3 regions of the Novosphingobium sp. KN65.2 genome follow, and region 1 is predicted to be linked to each of the others. Evidence: riboswitches for the same ligand, from Rfam matches in the RefSeq annotation. Region 1 holds a riboswitch; each other region holds the start of a gene.
What was found. A riboswitch is a leader RNA that binds a small molecule or an ion and turns the genes downstream of it on or off. The one in region 1 is predicted to bind cobalamin.
Positions count from the first base shown of each region.

Region 2: linked by a shared signal. The riboswitch ahead of SPHV1_RS20485 (DUF1636 domain-containing protein) and the one ahead of SPHV1_RS17425 (HoxN/HupN/NixA family nickel/cobalt transporter) in region 1 are both predicted to bind cobalamin.
Region 3: linked by a shared signal. The riboswitch ahead of SPHV1_RS14900 (TonB-dependent receptor domain-containing protein) and the one ahead of SPHV1_RS17425 (HoxN/HupN/NixA family nickel/cobalt transporter) in region 1 are both predicted to bind cobalamin.

Region 1 is NZ_CCBH010000174.1:77,988-83,668, forward strand. It holds gene SPHV1_RS17410 (ATP-binding protein) at 1-294, shown strand, start outside; gene SPHV1_RS17415 (SET domain-containing protein-lysine N-methyltransferase) at 342-815, shown strand; gene SPHV1_RS17420 (diaminopimelate decarboxylase) at 812-2,044, shown strand; cobalamin riboswitch at 2,142-2,399, shown strand; gene SPHV1_RS17425 (HoxN/HupN/NixA family nickel/cobalt transporter) at 2,581-3,627, shown strand; cobalamin riboswitch at 3,703-3,941, shown strand; gene cobW (cobalamin biosynthesis protein CobW) at 4,124-5,161, shown strand; gene cobN (cobaltochelatase subunit CobN) at 5,169-5,681, shown strand, end outside.
Region 2 is NZ_CCBH010000193.1:22,785-28,465, forward strand. It holds gene cbiB (adenosylcobinamide-phosphate synthase CbiB) at 1-81, opposite strand, end outside; gene SPHV1_RS20465 (threonine-phosphate decarboxylase) at 74-1,057, opposite strand; gene cobS (adenosylcobinamide-GDP ribazoletransferase) at 1,054-1,758, opposite strand; gene SPHV1_RS20475 (histidine phosphatase family protein) at 1,758-2,333, opposite strand; gene cobT (nicotinate-nucleotide--dimethylbenzimidazole phosphoribosyltransferase) at 2,330-3,346, opposite strand; gene SPHV1_RS20485 (DUF1636 domain-containing protein) at 3,343-3,750, opposite strand; cobalamin riboswitch at 3,928-4,123, opposite strand; cobalamin riboswitch at 4,183-4,393, shown strand; gene cobO (cob(I)yrinic acid a,c-diamide adenosyltransferase) at 4,569-5,186, shown strand; gene ggt (gamma-glutamyltransferase) at 5,346-5,681, shown strand, end outside.
Region 3 is NZ_CCBH010000164.1:8,466-14,146, reverse strand. It holds gene sucD (succinate--CoA ligase subunit alpha) at 1-681, opposite strand, end outside; gene mdh (malate dehydrogenase) at 803-1,765, opposite strand; gene SPHV1_RS14910 (hypothetical protein) at 2,271-2,651, opposite strand; gene SPHV1_RS14905 (cell wall hydrolase) at 2,789-3,985, opposite strand; cobalamin riboswitch at 4,154-4,350, shown strand; gene SPHV1_RS14900 (TonB-dependent receptor domain-containing protein) at 4,446-5,681, shown strand, end outside.

The sequences.
Region 1 (5,681 bases):
GCGTTCGACGAACTGGTCAGCAACATCCTCGAACACGGCAAGCAGCAGGACACGCCGCGCATCACCGCCTGCCTCAATGTCAGGCACGAGGAAATTACGGTCGACCTGATCGACGATGGCAAGCCTTTCGATCCGTTGACCCTCGAAGCGCCCGACACGTCGCTTGCGGTGGAAGAGCGCGAGATCGGCGGCCTTGGCATCCATATCGTGCGCCGGATCATGGACCGCGTGGAATATGCGCGCGAGGGCGAATGCAACCGGCTACGTTTCGCTAAGAAATTGCCCCTAGGATAACAGCCTCGAAGATCAGCACATTTCAGCAGGCGTCAGGGGAAACGGCCTTGTTCATCCAGCCGCGGGGACACTCCAGCGCGCCCGAATCAGGCGAAGACCGCCTTGTCGTCTGCCAGTGCGAGTCGCTTGGCCTGTGCGTGCGCGCGCTCGTTCCCTTTGCCGCGGGCGATGTGCTCGACAGGTTCAACGGCGAAGTCAGCGCGGATCTGTTGCAGCACAGCCTGCAGGTCTCGCCGGGGATGCATGTCCACGACACGCGCTTCGTCGGCTACCTCTCGCATGGCTGCGAACCCAATTGCCGCCTCGACATGGAGCGTTTCGAACTCGTCGCCCTGCGGGATATCGCTTCTGGCGAAGTGCTGACCATCGATTATGCCGCGACGGAGGACGTTCTCTATCGGCAGTTCGCGTGCCATTGTGCCGCGCAGCGCTGCCGCGTGTGGATCACCGGGCGCGCTGAAGATGCGAATGAGGAGGGCCGGCGATTTCTGGACGGGCAGGTCAAGCCGCAGAAGCGATGAGCGTGCCGCAGCGGGGCTCGGTAGCCGGGACCGCGCCGTGGTGGGCGCGACCCGATCTGCACTATCGCGAAGGGCGCCTGCACTTCGCGGGCCATGACGTCGCCGCGCTGGCAGGCGAGAGCGACGGTCCGCTGTTTCTCTATTCGCTAGCGCGTGTCGAAGCCAACCTCGACCGGGTGATCGCAGCCCTTGCCGAGACCGGCTGCGCCTCCACGGTCTATTACGCGATGAAGGCCAACCGCTTTGCGCCCCTGCTGGAGCGGCTGTCGGGAAGCGGAAAATGCGGCGTCGATATCTGCTCTCCCGGCGAACTGGACCAAGCCCTTGCCTGCGGTTTTGCGCCCGGGCAGATCAGCTTTACCGGCACCGGCGTCACGCCGCGCGATCTGGAGCGGCTGCTGGTCCACCCCGAGCTTACCATCAATTGCGACACCATGGGCATGATCCGGCGCATCGGTGAACGCACACCCGGCCGGGAGATCGGCATTCGCGTCAATCCCGGGCGCGGCACCGGCTATGGCGATGCCGAGAAGCTGACTTATGCCGGAGGACGAACGACCAAGTTCGGCATCTACTGCGAGCAGTGGGGCGAGGCCCTGGCGCTGGCCCGGCAGTATGGGCTGACGATCGCCTCGCTGCATTTCCATGTCGGCTGCGGCTACCTGACCGACCAGTTGGAGACCTGGAACCTGGCTGTCGCGGAAGCGTTCCGTTTCCTTGACGAAGCACCACAGGTGCGCACGGTCAATGTCGGTGGCGGGCTGGGGCTACCCCATCGCCCGGGCGACAGCCCGCTCGATCTGGAGCGCTGGGCCGCGATCCTGCGCCGTCATTTCGCCGGACGGGACCTGCGTATCGCCGTTGAACCGGGAGACTATATCGCCAAGGATGCCGGGATGCTCGTGCTTCCCGTCACCGATGTCGAGCGCAAGCGTGATACCCGTTTCGTTTTCGTCGGCGGGGGCTTCAATCTCCATCCGGAACCCGCCTTCTACGACCTGCCGTGCGAGCCGGCTCCCTGCCTGCTGCGCGGCGACGGCGCAGCGTCGGCGGAGCGGGTGACGGTTGCCGGCAACATCAATGAAGCGCTCGACATCTGGGCTGCCGACACACTCCTTCCGCCCGTTGAGGAGGGGGACTTCATCGCCTTCCTCAATGCCGGTGGCTACGGCTCGGCGATGAGCTCCAACCACTGCATGCGCGGCACCTTCACCGAACGCGCCTTATAGGCGCCGTGCTGCCCCCGGAGCCGGGCGGTTGCCGAAAACTTGCGATGGGCACTGCGAAAGCGGGGTGTTATCAGCATCCTCGAATCGGTTCTTGCCGATTCACCTTGATCGCGCCGGTGCCCCGTAACAGGGGCTTAATCGGGAATGCGGTGCGGGAAGGGGATTCCTTTCCCAAGTCCGCGGCTGTCCCTGCAACTGTAAGCGGATAGCGCGATGCACACGGCTTTTCATGCGCCATGGGCGTCTGGGAAGCAGCCACTGGGCCGAATGCGGCGTGCCGCACAGGGGCCTGGGAAGGCGTGCATCAAGCTGTGACCCGCGAGCCAGGAGACCTGCCGGCGTCTGGTCGCTCTTGCCCTGGTCCAGGGGATGGCCGCGGCACGGTGAACTCCGTCTGAGCGACGAACCTGTGGCCGGGGCCGCAGCGGACTGGCGTGTCGATCGGCCCTGGCGTCCGGTTGCCTGCGCCTTCCGGCCGTTCGCCTGAGCGGTTCGTCCCGACCTTGTCGCAAGACGCCGGAGGACGAAAACGCATCATGGCTCAACCGCCGCAAAATGCCCGACCCAACCTGCGCCGCCGGATAGGTTGGCTCTTCGGCCCGCTCGTGGCCGCCAATATCGCCGCCTGGATATGGGCTTTATCGCTCTTCCACGATCAGCCGCTCATGCTCGGGACGGCCTTGCTCGCATGGGGGCTGGGCCTGCGCCACGCCGTGGATGCCGACCATATCGCAGCCATCGACAACGTGACCCGCAAGCTGATGCAGGACGGCCAGCGCCCGGTCGCCGTCGGTTTCTGGTTCGCCGTCGGCCATTCCGGCATCGTCACCATCGCGGCCATAGCCATCGCCCTGACGACGAGCGCGCTGGCGCAGTTCGAAAGCTTCAAGCAGGTCGGCGGTCTCGTGGCCACCTCGATCTCGGCGGTCTTCCTGTTTTCGATAGCTGCGATGAACCTGATCATTCTGCGCAACGTCTGGAAGACCTTCGCCCATGTTCGCGCCGGGGGCGCCTATGTCGAGGAAGACCTCGACATGCTGCTGGGCAATCGCGGACTGATGGCAAGGATCTTCCGGCCGATGTTCCGGCTGATTACCCGCAGCTGGCACATGGCCCCGCTGGGCTTCCTGTTCGGACTGGGTTTCGACACCGCGACCGAAGTCGCCATCCTCGGCCTTTCGGCCGGGCAGGCGGCGGACGGGCTTTCCATCGGTACGATCCTCGTCCTGCCCGTGCTCTTCGCAGTGGGCATGGCGCTGATCGATACCGCGGACGGCGTGGTCATGCTCGGCGCCTACGAGTGGGCTTTCGTCAAGCCGATCCGCAAGCTCTATTACAACATCACCATCACTCTGATTTCTGCGCTCGTGGCCATCGTCATCGGCGGGATCGAGACTGTCGCCCTGATCGGGGAGAAGCTGGGGCTGACCGGCAGCCTGTTCGGCATTGCGGGCGAGCTGGGCGAGAATTTCAACAGCCTTGGGTTCGCCATCATCGGCCTTTTCGTGCTGTGCTGGCTGGCCAGCTTTGCGATCTACCGCTGGAAGCGCTTCGACGACATCGAAGTGCGCGTCTCGGCATGATAACAGGCCCGGAAGCGATTGGCTTGCCGACCAATCTGTTCTAGGGCCTCGCTCCGGCGCACGGATCGATTCTGTGCACCGAAAGATCGCGCCGGTGCCCCGAAGGGGGCTTAATCGGGAATGCGGTGCGGGAGGGGCTTCCTTCCCAAATCCGCGGCTGTCCCTGCAACTGTGAGCGGATAGCGCGATGCACACGGCTCCCTTCGTTACGCGAAAGGGGCGGCCACTGGATGACGCCGCAAGGCGATCCGGGAAGGCGTGCATCAAGCAGTGACCCGCAAGCCAGGAGACCTGCCGGCGCACCGGTCGCTCTTGCCTTGATCCAGGGGATGGTCACGGCACGGTAATTCTTCCGTCTGAGCGACGAAGCTGTGCGGCTGGGGCTGCACGGTCGCGTGGTAACGGGTGCCTTTTCGCGCCCGCCCGTCGTCGCGCGTCGGTCGGACTCGTTCCGGCAAGCCCTGCCGTTGTCGCCATGGCGCTTGGGGAATTGCCGATGCCTGACCTGTCCAAGGTCCCCGTAACGATCATCACCGGCTTTCTGGGCGCGGGTAAGACCACGCTCATCAGCCATCTCATCCGCAATGCCGGTGGTCGCCGCCTGGCCGTCGTCGTCAACGAATTCGGCACGCTGGGCGTCGACGGAGATATCCTGAAGTCCTGCGCCATCCCCGATTGCCCGGCAGAGAACGTTGTCGAACTGGCCAATGGTTGCATCTGCTGCACCGTCGCAGACGACTTCATCCCTACTGTCGAGAAGCTCCTGGCGCTTGAGCCGCGGCCCGATCACATCCTGATCGAGACGTCGGGGCTCGCGCTGCCCAAGCCGCTGCTCAAGGCCTTCGACTGGCCCGCGATCCGCAGCCGTATCACCGTCGACGGCGTGCTGGCGCTTGCCGATGCCGAGGCCGTGGCCGACGGGCGGTTCGCACCCGATCTCGCCGCGCTCGAGGCGCAGCGTGCGGCCGATCCGGAAATCGATCACGAGACCCCGCTGTCCGAAGTCTTCGAGGACCAGCTCGCCTGTGCCGACATGGTGCTGCTGACCAAGGCCGACCTTGCCGGCGCCCAGGGCCTGGCGCGGGCGCGCGAAGTCATCGCTGCCGAGGCACCGCGACCGGTTCCGGTCATCGAACTGAGCGAAGGCGTCGTCGATCCGCGCGTTATCCTCGGACTTGGCGCTGCTGCAGAGGACGACATTGCCGCGCGTCCTTCGCACCACGATGGCGAGGACGATCACGAACACGAGGACTTCGACAGCGCCGTCATCGAACTGGGCGAGATTGCCGATCCTGCCGCTCTCACCGCACGCATAGAGACCCTGGCGAGCGATCACCGGGTGCTGCGCGTTAAGGGCTATGTCGCGGTTGCCGGCAAGCCGATGCGCATGCTGGTGCAGGCGGTCGGCGCGCGGGTGCGCAGCCACTACGACCGCCCCTGGCGCCCCGACGAAGCCCGTGTCACCTCGCTGGTCGCCATTGCCGAGCACGATCACCTCGATCCCGTTGCGATAAGGGCCGCGCTGCAGGGCTGAGGCCGCGATGCACGTCATCTTCCGCGAGACCCACGGGATCGAGGAAGCCTCCGTTCCGCAGGATCTGGGGCAGGCTCCGGCCGATCTCGTGGTGCTGTCCTTCTCGGACAGCGACCTTGGCGCATTCGCTGCCGGGTGGCGCAGTGCGCGCGATGCGGGGGACAATCCGCCGTCGCTGCGGCTCGCCAATCTTGCGGCACTGACGCATCCGCTTTCGGTCGACACTTATGTCGAGCGCACGCTCGCAGGTGCGAAGGCGATCCTGGTCCGGATCATCGGCGGGCTGCCTTACTGGACTTACGGTCTCCAGCAGGTCGAGGCGCTGGCACGTTCGCGCGGGATCGCCCTTGTCGTGCTGCCCGCAGACGGGCGCGAGGACGAAAGGCTCGATGCCGTTTCGACCGTTTCCGTCCCCATTCTGCGCGAACTGACCCGTTTGTGCGATGTCGGAGGAGCGGTCGCGGCGCGGGCGGCGCTTGCGCGTCTTGCGCAAGCGTGCGGATTGCGGGGGCATGCCCAG
Region 2 (5,681 bases), on a different contig from region 1:
GCCGAGGCGGCGATGCAGGCACGCGGGCCATCCGAGCACGGATTCGATGGCCATGGCGCAGAATGCGACAGGTTCAGCCATGCGGCAGGACCCGGTCAAGGCGACGCAAGTCCCGCAAGGATGCCGGAACGCCGATCCGCAACCAGTCGGGATGCCGTTCGAATGGACGCACCAGTATGCGGTTTTGAGCCAGATGGCGAAAAAGGGTTTCTGCGCTGCGAGTCTCGACGAGCCGGAACAGCGGGCAGGCTCCTCCCGGCTTCAGGCCATGTCCGGTCAGGACGGTGTCGAGCGCCCGGGCCCTGTCGAAGAGCGCGAGGCGCGTACCCGCGATCCAGGCTGCATCGCCATACGCTGCCGCACCTATGGCCAGTCCGGCAGCATGGACCGGCCAGTCCCCGATAGCCTCGCGCAGGGCGGCGATCAGGTCGCTCGGCCCCAGCACGAACCCAAGCCGCAGCCCGGCAAGGCCGAAAAACTTCCCGAAGGAACGCAGGACGATCAGTTGTCGGCCATCCTGAACTTGCGGGGCAACGCTCTCGGCGGGGTCGCAGTCGGCATAGGCCTCGTCGACAACGAGCCAACTCCCTTCGGCGGTCAGCCGATCCGACCAGACGAGGATGTCTTGCCCTTGCCGCAGGCGGCCATCGGGATTGTTCGGGTTGGCAAAGATCAGGGCGGTGGGCTGTTCCGGGACTTCCGCGAAGTTCGCAGGAGGACCGGCAAAAGCCTCCTCGTGGCTGCCATAAGCCGGTTGCAGTGAGCATCCCGGCAAATCGAGCAGGCGGGCGACAAGGCGGATCGCCAGTTCGCTCCCGCCGATTGCGCAGCAATGGACGGGATCGACGCCGAAGTGCGCTGCAGCCCTTGCCTCAAGCTCGCTCAGGGCATCGGGCTCGGGCAGTCGGCTCCAGTCTGTCGCCGGAAGGGATGCTGCAGGCCATGGCTCGGGATTGATGCCGGTGGACAGGTCAAGCCAGTCCTGCGGTCGGCCGCCGTAACGCCGGCAGGCCTCGTGGAGCCGCCCTCCGTGACGTACGGTTTGCAAGGCGCTCATGTGAGGACCAGTGCTGCAAGGAGGGCGGTCTCGCACAGCTCTATCCCCGCACCATGACCGTCGCCCGATATTCCGCCCAGCCTGCGGCGAAGCCACAGGGACCAGAGCGGGATTGCAGGGACCAGTAAGGCAAAGGCAGGCTCCCGCACGACGACAGGCAGCGCGGCGATGCCCCAGAGCACGAAATCCCGAAAGCGCACCCCGGCGCCCAGACGGCTGCCCAATCCTTCATGAAGCGGCGGCAACATCCTTGCCCAGAACAGGGGGCCGATGCGCGCAAGGCCCGGCAAGATGCAGAGCAGCGGCAAATCGGCGAGGCTAACATGCTGCAGCAGGACGAACTTGGCGAGCAACTGCAGCACGACGACGACGACGCCGAAGCTGCCGACATGCGGATCGGCCAGAACCTCGGAAAGCCGTGCTGGATTGCCATGCGCAGCACCGGTCGCATCGGCCACGTCGGCCAGTCCGTCGAGGTGCAGCGCGCCGGTCACCGCCACCCATGCCCCCAACGCTAGCAGCGCCGCCAGCCATGCGCCTTGGAACGATCCCAGCCACCAGGCGCCCGAAACGATGGCGCCCACAACCAGTCCCACCATCGGGAAATAACGCAGGAGCGCGGCGAAGTCCGCATCGTCTGCTTTCACGTTCGGCAGGGGCACGCGCGTGGTAAACTGCATGGCGAGAATGAAGCGGCGGATCATGGCGCGTCCGTCTCTAGCGCTATGATCTGCCCCGCACTCTTGCCTCCTGGCCATACCCGCAGGCTGATGAGCGCGCCGTAAGGCAGGTCGAACGCCCAGACACCGCGATGATCGAGCCCGGTGAGATATGATACTGCAGCGCGGATCGAGCCGCCATGCGCAACGACGAGGCAATCCTCACGAATATGCGCCAGTGCCTCGCCCACGCGCCGGACAAGGACCGACCACATCTCGCCTCCCGGCGGAGGGAAGGCATCCGGGTCGTCCCAGAACCGGGCAAGCGCGTCATTGGGCAACTGCTGCGGCGCCATGCCATCCCACGCACCGAAATCGAGTTCACGCCAGCGCGGATCGATATGTACTGCGAGGCCGCACTGCCCGGCTATCTCCCTTGCGGGAAGCAGCGCTCGGGCAAGATCGGAACACCTGATCTGCTTGAAGGCAAGTGCACCTGCGCGTTCCATGCAGGCGGCTACGCCGGAGGCCAGTGGCGGCTCGTCGAGATGGCCGAGCATCAGGCCGGGCCGCTGCGGAGCGCTGTGCCGCATGAGGTGCAGCACGAAATCCGTCATGCAACGCCCGCCACCTTGGCCTCGGCGAATGTCGCCATGCCGTTGTGCGCCGCAATGGCCGAGCGCACGAGCTGCGTCGCCACCGCTGCGCCGGTCCCTTCGCCCAGCCGCATTCCGAGTTGCAGCAGGGGGGCAAGGCCAAGCCAGTCGAGCAACCGCGCATGGGCCGCTTCCATGGAACAGTGGGCGGCAAGGCAGTGCGCGGCGAACCGCGGCTGATCGACCACCAGCGGCGCTATGGAAGCGCAGACGATGTAGCCGTCGAGCAGTACCGGAATGCGCTTTATCCGTGCGGCAAGGATGGCCCCTGCCATCGCGGCAATCTCGCGCCCGCCAAGCCGACGAAGGGTTTCGAAAGCGTCAGTGCAGAGGGTACCATGAAAGGCCAATGCCTGCGCGACGACGGACTGCTTGTGGGCGATCCCGTCCATGTCGAGACCCGTCCCGGCACCGACCCACTCGGCAGCGGTGCCGTTGCAGACCTGCGCACATAGCGCGGCGGCGGGCGTTGTATTGCCGATCCCCATTTCGCCGACGAAAAGTAGGTCCAGCCCCTCTTCGACGACCGATGCGCCCGCGTTGAGTGCCGCGAGGCAATCCTCCTCGCTCATGGCAGGCTCTTCGACGAAGTCCGCCGTAGGACGTTCCAGCTCGATCGGCACGATGACCAGTTCCGCGCCGCAGGCATCGGCCAGGGCATTGATGGCGGCACCGCCAGCCGCGAAGTTGGCAACCATCTGCGCCGTCACTTCGGGCGGATAGGCGCTGACCCCGCGCGCGGCGACACCGTGGTTCCCGGCGAAGACCGCAGCCCGGATGCGCTCCAGTACCGGCCGCTCCCTGCCCTGCCACGAGGCCATGAAGATCGCGATGTCCTCCAGTCGACCGAGCGAGCCCAGCGGCTTGGTCAGGTCCTCCTGGCGCAGCTGTGCAGCGGCCTGCGCAACCTTGTTGGCTTCGGGCAGATCGGCGAGCGCCGCAGAAAAGGCTTCGCGGCTTTCGAAGCCGATCATGTGCACAGGTAGCCTTCGGGCGGGGTGCGCGTGATGAAGTGCCCCTTCACGCCTTGCGGCCAGCTGCGATAGGGCACAACGCCCTCCTCGCTCTCGGCATGCTGCGCAGCATAGCTGAGGATCGCGTGTGCAGCCTCATGATCGGCAGCGAAGTCGCCCAGGACATAGCCCACCTTGCCGGGCGCCCTGATATGCACGGTGCAAAAGCGCTTGCAGGCGAACAGACACGGCATTTCCTGAACGGAAACGGCGGCCAAGGCGGGATCCTGAGCCTGCACCTCGCGCATGGCGGAAGCCAGCCGCGCGCCGCCACGCTGGCCGTGCTCGTCCTCACGCTCTGTTTCGGAATGGCGGCAGGTCGAGCAGACCACGACCGAGGCTTCGGCTTCGACGGCACGCAGCATCAGCATACCGTTCCCGAACGCGGACGACAGAAAGACATCAAGAGCATGGCAACGCTCCCTCCTTGCAAACGGCTCCAGTCCCACCGGAAGCTCAACCGGCGAGACGATGACTGTCGTTGCGCGAGGGGTGACCCCGCCATCGCGGGGCCCTCGAACACCCGGTGCGCCCTGCCCGGATGAAGAACGACTGCGTCAGGCAGGTCTCCTGGCTCACGGGTCAACGCCGCTCCGGCCGCCTTCTCAGGACCGCCTTTCGATCCCAATGGCGAAATGGCCGGATGGCTCGCCGCTTACAGTTGCAGGGGCAGCCCGGGACTTGCACCCGAGTTCCCTTTTGATCCCCTTGCGGGGAACCTGTCGCAGTCCGGCAAGTATCGCGCAGCCATGCCGTTCGCAAGCGCAATATGCTTGCAGGGCGCCTTGCCCTGACTTATCCGCGAAGGCGTAACGGGTGCCCGCAAGGGCTTAATCGGGAAGTCCGGGCGCCGAATGTTTCTCCGCGCTGACGGCACTGCTCCCGCAACTGTGACCGGTGAGCGCATCGCCACTACGCCATTGAACGGGGCCTTCCCGGTTCGAGAAGGCGGCGACAGGCGCGTCGATCCGGAAAGTCAGGAAACCGGCCCGCTACCGTCGTTCCTCTGCGCGGGCGGGATGAACCGTGCGGACGAGGGCCTCGCTTGCTGCGGGCAATCCCTTGGCGACGACAATCGTGCGTGCGTCGAGGAGGATACGTGAGTGACTGCCAATACCGCCAGACACCTGCGCCGGCCTCCTTCGCCCCGCCACCTGCCACACCCACGAGAGGCCGACCAATCATGACTGACACCGAGAACCTGACCGAAGAAGATCGTCGCCACAAGGAACGCACCCGCAAGCTCAAGACCGTAGTCGATGCCCGCATTGCCGCAGCCAAGATCGACAAGGGGCTGGTGCTGGTGCTCACCGGAAACGGCAAGGGCAAGTCGTCCAGCGCCTTCGGCATGGTTGCCCGCACGCTGGGCTACGGCCGTACGGCTGCGGTGTTCCAGTTCATCAAGAGCAAGGTCGACGTGGGCGAACGCGCCTTCCTTTCCAGGCAGCCGGGTGTCACCTGGGAGAATTGCGGCGAAGGCTTCACCTGGGAGACGCAGAACCTCCAGCGTGATATCGCCGCAGCCCAGGCCGGTTGGGAAAAGGCCAGGGTCGCGCTTGCCGATCCCGCGATCTCGCTCGTTGTGCTCGACGAGCTGACATACCTCATCAATTACGGCTACCTCACGCTCGAGGAAGTTCTCCCGGCGATCCGGAACCGGCCGGAGATGCAGCATGTGGTCATCACCGGACGCGCGGCCCATGCCGAGTTCATCGAACTGGCCGACACGGTCAGCAAGATCGGCGACGAGAAGCATGCCTTTCGCAACGGCATCAAGGCACAACCGGGCATCGACCTCTGACGCGCGCTTGCCTGCCCGGAACGTCAGGATCCTTGCACCTCGGCCCTATACCTATGGGACGGAACTGATAGGTTCTGTCCCGGCGGTCCCGCGAGTCCCTTGCCGAAGGGGCCATCGCCCTGACGAAATTCGATAGAAGCCACCCCCCGGAGAACCCTATTGCGCCGCCTCCTCCTGTCCGTCGGCATAGCCGCACTGACACTGACGACCGTATCCCAGGCCAGCGTTTCACAGGCCAGCCCTACCCCCGCAACATCCGTCGAGCAGAGCCGGACTGCCAAGGCGCCAGAGCGCGAGCAGTCCGGGTTTGCGAAGCATGCGATGGTCGCAGCGGCCAATCCCCTCGCGGTGAAGGCCGGGGTGGACGTACTGCGCAAGGGCGGCTCGGCGGTCGATGCCGCAGTGGCGATCCAAGCCGTTCTCGGCCTTGTCGAGCCGCAGAGTTCGGGGATCGGCGGCGGTGCCTTCATGGTCTATTACGACGCCAAGAACCGC
Region 3 (5,681 bases), on a different contig from region 1:
CTTGGCCTCGTCCTTGAGGAACTGCGCGGCTTCTTCTTCGGCCGAGCCGCCGATCTCGCCGATCATGATGATCGACTTGGTCTCGTCGTCGGCGAGGAAGAGTTCGAGCACGTCGATGAAGTTGGTGCCGTTGACCGGGTCGCCGCCGATGCCGACTGCGGTGGTCTGGCCAAGACCGGCGTTGGTGGTCTGGAACACCGCTTCATAGGTCAGCGTGCCCGAGCGCGAGACCACGCCGACCGAACCCTTCGAGAAGATGTTCGCGGGCATGATGCCGATCTTGCATTCACCGGGAGTGAGCAGGCCGGGGCAGTTCGGGCCGATGAGGCGCGACTTCGAACCGGTCAGGGCGCGCTTGACGCGGACCATGTCGAGCACCGGAACGCCCTCGGTGATGGCGACGATCAGTTCGATTTCGGCATCGATGGCTTCGAGGATCGCGTCGGCGCAGCCCGAAGGCGGAACGTAGACGCACGAAGCGTTGGCGCCGGTCACGGCCTTGGCTTCGGCGACCGTGTCGAACTGGGGCAGGCCCAGATGGTCGGTGCCGCCCTTGCCGGGGGTGACGCCGGCAACCATCTGCGTGCCGTAGTCGAGCGCGGCCTGCGTGTGGAAGCTGCCGGTCTTGCCGGTCATGCCCTGGGTTATGACCTTGGTATTCTTGTCGACGAGAATGGACATGGATCTTTTCCTGTTCCTGAACGTGGAAGCAGCCGGTTAGGCTGGGGAGGTTCCAAGAAACTATTTGCGTCGTGCGATACTGGCGAGATTGTCAGGCCAGCATCGCGCGACGGATATTTCCTCAGGCCAGCGAGCCGTCGATGCCCTTGCAGGCGACCAGCAGTTCCTTGACCGCGTCGATCGAGACCTGCAGGCCGGCCTTGGCCTTCTCGTCGAGCGAGATCTCGATGACTTCCTCGACGCCGTCCTTGCCGATCTTCACCGGCACGCCGACGTAGAGACCGTCGACGCCGTACTGGCCGTCGAGGTAGGCGGCGCAGGGCAGGATGCGCTTCTGGTCGCCGAGGTAGGATTCAGCCATCGCGATGGCCGAGGCCGCCGGCGCGTAGAAAGCCGAGCCGGTCTTGAGCAGGCCGACGATCTCGCCGCCGCCGTTGGCAGTGCGCTTGACGATCTCGTCGATGCGCTCCTGGGTCGACTTGCCCATCTTGATGAGGTCGGGAACCGGGATGCCCTTGACGGTCGAGTATTCGACGACCGGGACCATGGTGTCGCCGTGGCCGCCCAGCACGAAGCTGGTGACGTCGCGGACCGAAACGCCGAATTCCCAGGCGAGGAAGGTCGAGAAGCGTGCCGAGTCGAGCACGCCGGCCATGCCGACGACCTTGTTGTGGGGCAGGCCGGAGAATTCGCGCAGCGCCCAGACCATCGCGTCGAGCGGGTTGGTGATGCAGATCACGAAAGCGTCGGGGGCGTACTGCTTGATGCCTTCGCCGACCGACTTCATGACCTTGAGGTTGATGCCCAGCAGGTCGTCGCGGCTCATGCCCGGCTTGCGGGGAACGCCTGCGGTGACGATGACGACGTCGGCGCCGGCGATGTCGGCGTAGTCATTGGTGCCGGTGATGGCGGCGTCGAAGCCTTCGACGGGACCGCACTGCGACAGGTCGAGAGCCTTGCCCTGGGGGATGCCTTCGGCGATGTCGAACAGGACGATGTCGCCCAGTTCCTTCTGCGCAGCGAGGTGCGCGAGGGTGCCGCCGATGTTGCCGGCGCCGATAAGGGCAATCTTCTTACGAGCCATGATGCGTGCTTGTCCTTCCCAATGGCGGGACCTCGGACGTAAAAGGCGGCCTGCTTTGTCCCGCATAAGGCAGGTGCCGTCAGTTGCGAAGGGGGCCCTACGCCCCTCTCAACGACATTGCAACCGCGAAACGACGCGGACAGGCCACAAGCTTGCACTTTTAATTGATAACAGTTCGCAATTGCAATAGCGGCGATCAAACAAGCCGTTCGAGCGCGATATTTCAACGATTTGGCAAGGTTTGTGCGAGTCTTGCGCCGCGCGGGACATGTCTCTTGCCGATCCCGGGGCATGGCAAGAGGGCCGGGCCGAATTGCCCGAAAGGTGGGTCGTACAGACCTCGGTGCCTCTCCGACGCGTTGATTCGGACTGCCCGTCGTCCAGTCGGTCCAAGGATCGGTCGTCGTGCGCAGGGGATGCTGCGCACGTGCGGCTTCAACAGGCCCGAAGCGGGTTGCAGGTGCCGGACGGTGGAGTGATGGCGTACCCCGGGGCGGGCGTGAGGTCAGCCGTGGCGGGCGATCTTGCGGGCCAGGGCGTCGGCCATGCGGCGGTCGAGCTGGCGGCAGATCGAGATCCACCAGCGGCAGCTTTCCTCGTCGCTGGCGGCCTTGGCGGCTTCTGCATTTTCGCGCGCATGGGCAGCGGCCGAGAGGCCGTGGCGGGCGAAGTGGCGCAGGGCCTCGGTCAGCATCCGCTGGTCGTTCGCCGCCTGCATCGGCAGGTGCATCTGTTCGGAATAGGCGGCGATGGCCCGGCGGGCGGAGCCACCGAGGATGGGCTTGCAGCCGTTGTCGTTGACCGCACCCAGGGGGGCGGAGGGACACAGGGCACGAACAATCGCAGGGCTCTTTCCGCCATAGGCAGCGGCAAAGCGGATCGTCATGTCAGGCAGGCCCTTTGTGTCGTTGTTCTGATCTGGACCCTTATGGCAGTCAGGCTCTAAGCCTTTGTAATGGCCTATGGTTGCCGAATTCTTGCCGGGGCGTCCCGATGCCCCGAAAGGGGACGGATTGCGCCGGTTCAGCTGCCCGGCTGGGCGATCCAGCGGCCGCTGTTGGCGTATTGCGGCTTGATGTCGCCGGTCTCGGGCAGCTTCTGTGCGCGGTAGAGCGCATCGCCGCCGCGCTCGCGAATGGCATCGGAATAGAGCGGGACGGGCGCGGCTCTGGTTGGGGTCGCTGGCGTGTCGGCTGGACTTGCCGCGGCCGTGAACGATGCGTCCTGCGCAGCGAACTGGCGCTGGATCGCCACCGGATCGAGCGTGTCCGCCGCAGCCGCGGCGAGGGCGGCGGTGTCGCGACGGTGCGGCGCGGCAACCGGCTCGCCGCCGAGGTAGGCGAAGCGGAAGGCGCCCGGGCGGCCCGCTGCACCATGGAAGCTGTAGAAGCGATGCGCCCCGATGGTGCCGAGGTAGTCGAGGCTCGCGGCCCAGTAGGGATGGACCTGCACGGTGTGGTAATGCGTCGCCAGGCCGACGGGCGCATAGACGTAGCCCGACAGGGCGGCGCGCGCGACCTGCATCGCCCGGTCCCAGAAATAGCGCGAGGGCTTGCGGGCGAGCGAGCCGTCGCAGGTGAACGAAAACTGGCAGCCGCTGGCGCGTTCCGATCCTTCGTAGACCACGCCGCAAACGGTGCCGGGATAGGCCGGGTGGGCCACCCGGTTAAGCACGACCTGCGCGACGGCGCGCTGGCCGGCTTCGGCCTCGCTTGCGGCTTCATAGTATATGGCTGCGGTCATGCACTGCAGGGCGCGGGTGCGGTCGACGCCGCTGGCATCGATGTTGAGCGGGCGGGCAAGGGGCCGGGTTCCGCTCGCCGCTGCCGCAGCATCCCCGGCATCGGAATGCACGCCTTCGCCTGTCTGCAGGGGCGCGGTTTCCTGTTCGAGATAGTAGAAGGCGGAGCCCGGAAAGCTCGATCCGGCGCGCTCGAAGGGCATCGGCTCGAGGGTCTGCGCCTCGGCCGAGGCATCGGCGATGGAGAAGCGGCCCCAGTTTCCCGGCGAAGCGAAGGCGGGCAGGGCGATCGCGGCAAGGCCGGCAAAGCCTGCCGCCCAGCGCCGCTGCAGATGGGCGCGGTGGGCGTGGCGGTTCCTGCGCCCGCGCTCGAACCGGGCCGCGAAGTCGCGCGGGGGCGCCTCGCTTTCGCCGATCGGGGCAATCAGGGCAGGTGGCTCGGTCAATCGGTTCCTTTCGGTCGCCGCGTCAGCGTGCATCGGCGGCGCATCCTGCGCCTAACCCGCTTCGCGATCTGGCGCATCCGGCCTGTCACGGCCGTCCCGAAGCGATACACCGCGCCCTTTTACCCTTAACCGGTAAACAAATCTCTCGCGCGATCAGGTGCTTGCGTTGCCGCGCTTGCAAGGCCTGCAACGCCGCAGTATCCGCCCGGCCACGTCACGGGTTGTCCGGCTTGCCGGACCGAAGAGGGAAGCCGGTTCAAATCCGGCGCTGTCCCCGCAACTGTGACCGGGGAGTTCCGTCCCGAATGGCCACTGGCGGCTTGTGACAAAGCGCCGGGAAGGTGGGGCGGCGCGACGATCCGGGAGCCAGGAGACCTGCCCGAGATGGTCGTTCCGCGCCGGGCGGGTTGGACCGGAATGCAGCGAGTCATGCGCCGATACAGGTGCAGCCTCAGCCACGAGCGACACTTCGTTCAGGTTGGAGGTTTTGTACGTGAAGTATCTGTTTCTGCTCGGCACCGCGCTTGCCGTTTCCACGCCCGCCCTCGTTTCCCCGGCCCTGGCCGACGAGGTGGACAACACCATCGTCGTCACCGCCACGCGCACCGAGACGCCGCTGAGCCAGGTGGGCCAGTCGGTAAGCGTCGTCACCCGCGACGAGATCGAACGCACACAGGCGACGCAGGCGACCGAGGTGCTTGAGCGCCTGCCGGGCGTGACCGTTTCGGGCACCGGCGGCTTCGGCCAGATCACCAGCGTCTTCCTGCGCGGTGCGGAAAATGCCCAGAGCCTCGTGCTGATCGACGGTGTGCGCATCAACGATCCGGGCGATGTGGCCGGTGGCTTCGATTTCGGCGGTCTCACCATCGGCCAGTTCGACCGGGTCGAAGTGGTTCGCGGCTCTTCGGGCGTCCTGTGGGGCAGCCGTGCCATCGGCGGCGTGATCAACTTCATCACCGCGCGCCCGACCGAACAGTGGACTGCGCGTGCGCAAGCCGAATACGGCTGGCGCGACCGTCGACAGGTTGGGGCTTCGGCTGCCGGCTTGCTCGGTCCGGTCGGCCTGACGCTGGGCGGCAACTGGCTCGAGGGCGACGGCTATTCGGCCTACAACGAGCGCCGCGGCGCGACCGAGAAGGACGGCTTCGAAAGCAAGAGCGCCAATGCCCGTGCCGAAATCGAGCTGGCCGAGGGGCTGAGCGTCGACGCCGGCGGCTATTACACCAAGGCCGATTACGGTTATGACGATACCGGCGCCGATGCGCTCAATTTCGGGCACAAGCGCGATACGCTGGGTTACGCCAACCTGCGTTATGCCGGGCTCGACGGTCGCCTGACCGCGCGCCTGGGCTATGGGCTCACCGACACCCGCCGCATCTCCGATCACGAGATCTACGGTCCTTATACCACCAACGGCCGGAACGAGCGGGTCGAGGGACAGGTGACCTTCGCGCCGGTGGACCTCGTCAGCGTCCTGCTCGGCGCGGAGACAGAGACATCGAAGTTCTCCGATAACTTCGGTTCGAAGGACCGCACCTCGATCGACAGCTACTTCGGCATGCTGACGCTGCACCCGGTTTCGGGTCTGACGCTCAACGGCGGCCTGCGCTACGACGACCAGGCCGATTTCGGCCACCGCACCACTTTTGCGGCCAACGGCGCCTGGGCACTGGGCGAGGGCGAGGACGCGCCGGTGATCCGCGCCAGCTACGGCGAGGGCTTCAAGGCG